One region of the Oceanobacter sp. 5_MG-2023 genome, then DNA from elsewhere that is predicted to be linked to it. Evidence: predicted binding sites of a transcription regulator. Region 1 holds the regulator's gene; the other holds the start of a gene.

Region 1 (3,155 bases):
TCGGTGCTGATGGCGGTACCATTACTGAACTGTCTGGTGCCCCCGGCGGCGGTGATCGGGGCTACGCTGTGGCAATTGCAACGGCAGGCCGATCAGTCACGGGCCGGTTGATCTATTGGCCGGCCTCATCACGGTTGTCAGATAAGCAGGCTGCGGGGAAAACACAGGTGAATGTACTGCCCTTGCCTTCGATGCTGCTGATTTTCAGCTCGCCGTCATGGTGCAGCAAGACGTGTTTGACAATAGCCAGTCCCAGTCCGGTACCGCCAGTGGCGATGCTGCGGCTGGGGTCGGCGCGATAGAAGCGCTCGGTCAGGCGGGGGATGTGATGCTGGGCAATACCGATGCCGTTATCCGAGACGCTGAAATGCCCTTTACCGCCTTCGGTATACCAGCGCAGGGTGACGTCACCCCCTTCCGGGGTGTATTTGACGGCGTTGAATACCAGGTTGGAAAATGCACTGCGCAGCTCATTATAAAAGCCCATCATTTTTTGATCCTGATCGATGGTCAGGGTAATGGTGTGCTTGCTGCTGCTGAGTGATGCGGCATCGCGACGGATGGCTTCCAGCAGCGGCTGCAGCTCGATAGGCTGAGGCTGTTCCGTCTTGCCGGTCTCCAGCCGTGACAGCATCAGCAAATCCTTGAGCAGGTTTTCCATACGATGACTTTGTTCGCTCATTTGCTGCAGCATGCGACCCCAGCGTGGTGGCAGCATCTCGGAAGCGGCTTGCATGGTTTCGACGTAACCGGCAATCACGGTCAGCGGTGTACGTAATTCATGGCTGACGTTGGCAACAAAATCCTTGCGCATTTCTTCCAGTTGTTTCAAACGGGTGATGTCATGAATCAGGATCAGGCGATCCTTGCGGCCAAACAGGGTGATATTGAACTGCAGGTAAATGCGCGGATTGATGGGCGATCGAATCGTGAGCGGTTCCTGATAATCGGCCTTGTCGAAGTAGGCCTTGAATTCTGGTGTGCGGATCAGGTTGGTGATGGGCTGGCCAATGTCTACCGGGTTGCGTAACCCCAGGTAGTTTTGTGCGGCCTGGTTCCAGAATTCCAGCGCGCCGCTGGCATCCACCATCAAGACAGAATCTTGCAGGGCCGCGGTTGAGTCCTGGATACGATTGATAATGGCCTGCAGGCGCTGCTGGTGTTTGATATTGCTTTGCTGCAAGCGCTGGTTCTCGGTAAAAATCGCTCCCCAGATGCCCAGTGTTCGCGGTAATACGGTGGTTTGTCCCTGATCCAGCCAGCGGTGCAGGCGGTACAGTTGCAGCCATTGCCAGGTGATATAGGCCCCCATCATCAAACACAATGCTTCCAGCGGCCGGTCAAAAAAGACGTAACCACAACCAACGGCCAGAATCAGCAAGTAGACAAGGCGGCGCAATTCTCTGCGCCAGACGGGGGACATCAAAATTCAGGAGGCTTTGGTCGAAAAGCGGTAGCCGGTGCCACGCACGGTTTGGATCAGTTGTTCGTGAGACTCACCGAGTGCTTTGCGCAGACGACGAATATGCACGTCAACGGTGCGCTCTTCAACGTACACATTACCACCCCAGACTTGATCGAGCAGCTGGGCTCGGGAGTAGGCCCGTTCCTGGTGGGTCATGAAAAACTGCAACAAACGATACTCCGTAGGGCCGATGTCAATCGGGTCGCCATGAGCGGTAACGCGATGGCAGACCGGGTCCAGCATCAGGCCGCTGACTTCAATGGGCTCTTCGATGCCTTGTGGGGTGGAACGGCGCAAGACGGCTTTCAGTCGTGCGACCAGTTCTCGAGGGGAAAACGGTTTGGTGATGTAGTCATCTGCCCCCGCTTCCAGCCCTTGTACTTTGTTATCTTCTTCGCCCTTGGCCGTCAGCATGATGATTGGCAACTCAGCGGTGCGGTCTTCACGCTTGAGGCGCCGGGCAAATTCGACGCCACTGGTGCCTGGCAGCATCCAGTCGAGTAAAATCATATCAGGCTTTCGATCGATAATCTGCGCATGTGCTTCCTGTACATTGGCAGCCTCAAGGCATTCATACCCGGCCATTTCCAGGGCCACGGCGATCATTTCCCGGATAGGGGCTTCATCGTCCACAATAAGAACGGTCTTGCCAGCTTTGGTCATAAGGCTCGTCACGCAAATGTCACAATAGGAATAATGCGGAGGTATTACACTGACCTAGTGTTACAAGCATGTGACACTGTTGGCATTGGCGTCAAGCCTGACACCAATTACGCGCTGGACAGGGCGTAGTGTGACAGGAGTCCGGCCCAGATCAGCGTGCCATACCAATGGGCTGCCAGAAACACTTTCATGCAGGCTTCCCGGCGGCGACTGCGGATAGACCATAATTGCCAGACCAGATACCCTCCGGCGACGCACCAGGCCAGATAAAACGGCCAGCTTGCTTCCAGCTGATTGCCCGTCAGTAACAGACAAAAATGCGCCATTCCGTAGAGAATGGCGATCATGGTGACATCCAGGTCGCCAAACAGGATCGCCGTGCTTTTGACACCAATCAGCAGGTCATCGTCGCGGTCGACCATGGCGTAAATTGTGTCGTAACCGACCGTCCAGCAAACATTGGCAATAAACAATAACCAGCAGACAGCGGTCAGCTCATTGGCCTGTGCGGCAAAGGCCATTGGAATCGCCCAGGAAAATGCAGCGCCGAGAAACACCTGTGGCAAATGGGTATGGCGTTTCATAAAGGGATAAAGTGCTGCCAGAGCGACCCCGCCGAGGGATAACCAGATGGTCAGGGCATTGGTCAACAGCACCAGCGCCAGACTGATCAGGCACAGCACAATAAAGCCGGATAATGCTTCGCGGTCAGAGATGCGTCCTTGAGTCAGGGGACGGTCCTGGGTGCGTTTGACATGGCGGTCGATATGACGGTCGGCGTAGTCGTTAATAACACAACCGGCCGACCGCATAAGAAATACGCCCAGAGTAAAAATCACCAGATTGGCAATGGAGGGAATGCCCTCGGCGGCAATCCACAGCGCCCACAAGGTTGGCCAGAGCAGCAGATAAGAGCCAATCGGCCGGTTCAGGCGTGTCAGCTGCACCCACTGATACCAGTTGGGCCAGAGTTTGTTGAGTGAGGCGGACAGAGGTGATTGCATAATCAACGCCTTGTGTCGTCTGA
Region 2 (3,155 bases), on a different contig from region 1:
CGGTATTGGCTTCGGTGCCAGCGTCGTAGCTGTTGGCCGTTACCTGAAGCGATGACCCCACTGCCAGCTGCGTCACGTCCAGCGCAGAGGCGGCAATCACCCCATCGTTGGTATTCACCAGCATGCTGGTAATACTCAGCAAGATGCTCTCATCCGTGGCGCCCATGCTGTCTACACTTATGCCATCCAGCGTTATGGTCAGCGTTGCCGTACCGCCCGGCACAACGACCCCCTCGCCGCTCTGGCTGCTGTACACCGCCGGGTTGCTGTTGGCAGCGGCCAGCAAGGCGCTGTTATCGCCGCCTTCGGCCAATTGCTCCAGCTCAATACTGGCGGCCGTGCCGGTCACCAAGGTGTGATAACCGGCCCCATGTGCCACCACTGCCAGTGGCGACAGGGGTTGCCCGGCCGTGGCATTGGTCACGGTGACGGCAAAGGTTTTGTTGCTGGTTTGTTCAGCGTCGCTCGCGCTGTTACTGCTGTTGTTATCGTCATCAGCCAAACAACCGCTCAAGAGCACCGCGCTGGCCAAGACCGGCACCAGGCCGACATGCTTGCGTATCAGAATCATCTTAATCACCTCACTTGACCGTCAAGGTCACACGGGCCACCGGGTTCAACCAGCGGTGTACTGTTGAATCGATATCACTGACACCGCCACTGAGATCGCTGTCGCCCAGCACATTGCGGTGAATATGAACAAATTCTTCCGCTACTGCAGCAATGCCTGTTGCCGATATGCCAATGCTGGCATCCAGAGGTTCAGGAACCGGGAATCCGGCTTCGCCCGGTGCTCCGCTGCCCCGCATTTCATCATTGGCTTCGGTACCGGCGTCATAGCCGTTGAGGTCGTAGTAATAGGTCCCCGCCAGTGTTGGAATCTCAAGGCTGTTGAGAGCAACAAAGCCGTCGTTAGTGGGCAGCATCATGGCCACAATCGACAGTTGGGTATTCATACCGGTGTCGATATCTGTGCTGGCTGACTGTCCTGCCAGCAACAACCCGGCGGCTGGATTGTCGACGATGACACCACCGGCACCGGTTACATCCGCCGACAAGCCGCTGATATCACCACCTTCAGCCATTTTTTGCAGGTTGGCACTGGCCGCTTCACCCGGCATAAACAGCGCCGTATCGGCATCGTGACCAGCTACCAGCAACGGCGTAAAGGCAATTCCACGCGTCAGGTTGGTGATTTCTACGGTCAAGTCGGCTGCCATTGCCGGGATCGCCAGAGTGCTTATGGCGGCGGCCAGCAGCGTTGTACGTAAATTCATCATCATGCTCTCCATCATTGGGTTAGGGTTCGCAGCCTGCCAACAGCCTGCTGAACAACCCGTTCAGAATGATGCCTGGAGCCGGTTGCAGTCCTCCCGGAAGTGTTACGGAGTCGTCCGGGTTATCACAGAAGTATCACAGCCTATTGGCTCATTAACCCGCCCCGTTGCTATCATGCCTCTTCCTGAAAGTGAGGCAGCCGCGTGAAATACAACGACCTTCGTGACTTTATTGACCAACTCGAAAAGCAGGGTGAGCTCAAGCGCATCCGCTACCCCGTCGATCCCCATCTGGAAATGACCGAAATCGCCGACCGGGTATTACGGGCAGAAGGCCCGGCACTGCTGTTTGAAAACCCCAAAGGTTACGAAATGCCAGTGCTGGCCAATCTGTTTGGTACCCCCAAGCGGGTCGCCATGGGTATGGGCGAGAACTCAGTTGCAGCACTGCGGGAGGTCGGCAAGCTGCTGGCTTTTCTGAAGGAGCCGGAGCCACCCAAGGGCATGAAGGACGCCTGGGAAAAGCTGCCGATCTTCAAGAAAGTATTAACCATGGGCCCAAGCGTGATTAAAAAGGCCCCTTGTCAGCAGGTGGTCATCGAAGGTGAAGACGTGGATCTGGGCAAGATTCCGGTGATGCATTGCTGGCCCGGAGACGCCGCACCGCTGATTACCTGGCCCCTGGTGATCACCAAAGGCCCACACAAGGAACGCCATAATCTTGGTATTTATCGCCAGCAGGTTATCGGCAAGAACAGGGTCATTATGCGCTGGCTCAGTCATCGAGGTGGGGCGCTGGATTTTCTGGAATGGCAAAAAGCCCATCCCGGCGAGCCGTTTCCCGTCACTGTCGCACTGGGGGCCGACCCGGCCACGATTCTGGGTGCAGTCACTCCGGTGCCCGATACCCTGAGTGAATACGCATTTGCCGGACTGCTGCGCGACAGCAAAACCGAGCTGGTGAAGAGTATTGGGAATGAGCTATTGGTGCCCGCCAGTGCCGAGATTGTGCTGGAAGGCGTGATCCATGCTGGTGACATGGCCCCGGAAGGGCCGTACGGTGACCACACCGGTTACTACAACGAGGTGGATCAGTTCCCGGTATTCACTGTCGAGCGTATTACCCACCGCCGCGATCCGATTTATCACAGCACCTACACCGGTCGGCCACCGGATGAACCCGCCATTCTGGGTGTTGCCCTGAACGAGGTGTTTGTGCCGATTCTGCAAAAGCAGTTTCCGGAAATCGTTGATTTCTATTTGCCTCCGGAAGGCTGCTCCTACCGTATGGCCATTGTCAGCATGAAAAAGCAGTACCCGGGTCACGCCAAGCGCGTAATGATGGGGGTATGGTCGTTTTTGCGGCAATTCATGTACACCAAGTTTGTCATCGTGGTGGATGACGACGTCAATACCCGCGACTGGCAAGACGTGATCTGGGCGATTACCACCCGTATGGACCCGGCACGGGATACCACCCTGATCGAGAACACGCCTATCGATTACCTCGACTTTGCTTCGCCGGTCTCTGGTCTGGGGTCCAAAATGGGAATGGACGCCACCAACAAGTGGCCCGGTGAAACCACCCGGGAATGGGGCACACCGATCGTCAAAGACCCAGAGGTGGTTGCCCATATTGATGAAATCTGGTCGGAACTCGGTCTTGACCCCATGGACGACAGCCAGTGAACAGTGTGCAACCCGTCACCACGGTAACGGTTACCTTTTTACCAAATCAGGTGACCATGCCTTGCCGCACTGATCAGACCCTGATGGATGCGGCTCATGAACATGGCATCAAGATGAAAACCGCCTGCAAAAACGGCGTCTGTGAAGTCTGTGCTGGTCGTTGGCTGGCCGGCTCTCTAAAATTCAATA

Evidence for each region. Region 1 encodes PhoB, which activates phosphate uptake and scavenging genes when phosphate is short. Its sites were predicted from a motif close to TGTCATANNNNTGTCANA; they were not measured.
Region 2: the regulator PhoB is predicted to act here: its motif matches at 1,401-1,418, upstream of Q4551_RS00785 (spondin domain-containing protein).

What each region holds. Positions count from the first base shown of each region.
Region 1 covers NZ_JAUORS010000024.1:25,058-28,212, reverse strand. Annotated here, with positions in the region: gene cysZ (sulfate transporter CysZ) at 1-111, shown strand, start outside; gene phoR (phosphate regulon sensor histidine kinase PhoR) at 113-1,423, opposite strand; gene phoB (phosphate regulon transcriptional regulator PhoB) at 1,430-2,128, opposite strand; gene ubiA (4-hydroxybenzoate octaprenyltransferase) at 2,236-3,132, opposite strand; gene Q4551_RS14030 (chorismate lyase) at 3,135-3,155, opposite strand, start outside.
Region 2 covers NZ_JAUORS010000001.1:169,504-172,658, forward strand. Annotated here, with positions in the region: gene Q4551_RS00780 (spondin domain-containing protein) at 1-571, opposite strand, end outside; gene Q4551_RS00785 (spondin domain-containing protein) at 582-1,277, opposite strand; gene ubiD (4-hydroxy-3-polyprenylbenzoate decarboxylase) at 1,482-2,966, shown strand; gene Q4551_RS00795 (2Fe-2S iron-sulfur cluster-binding protein) at 2,963-3,155, shown strand, end outside.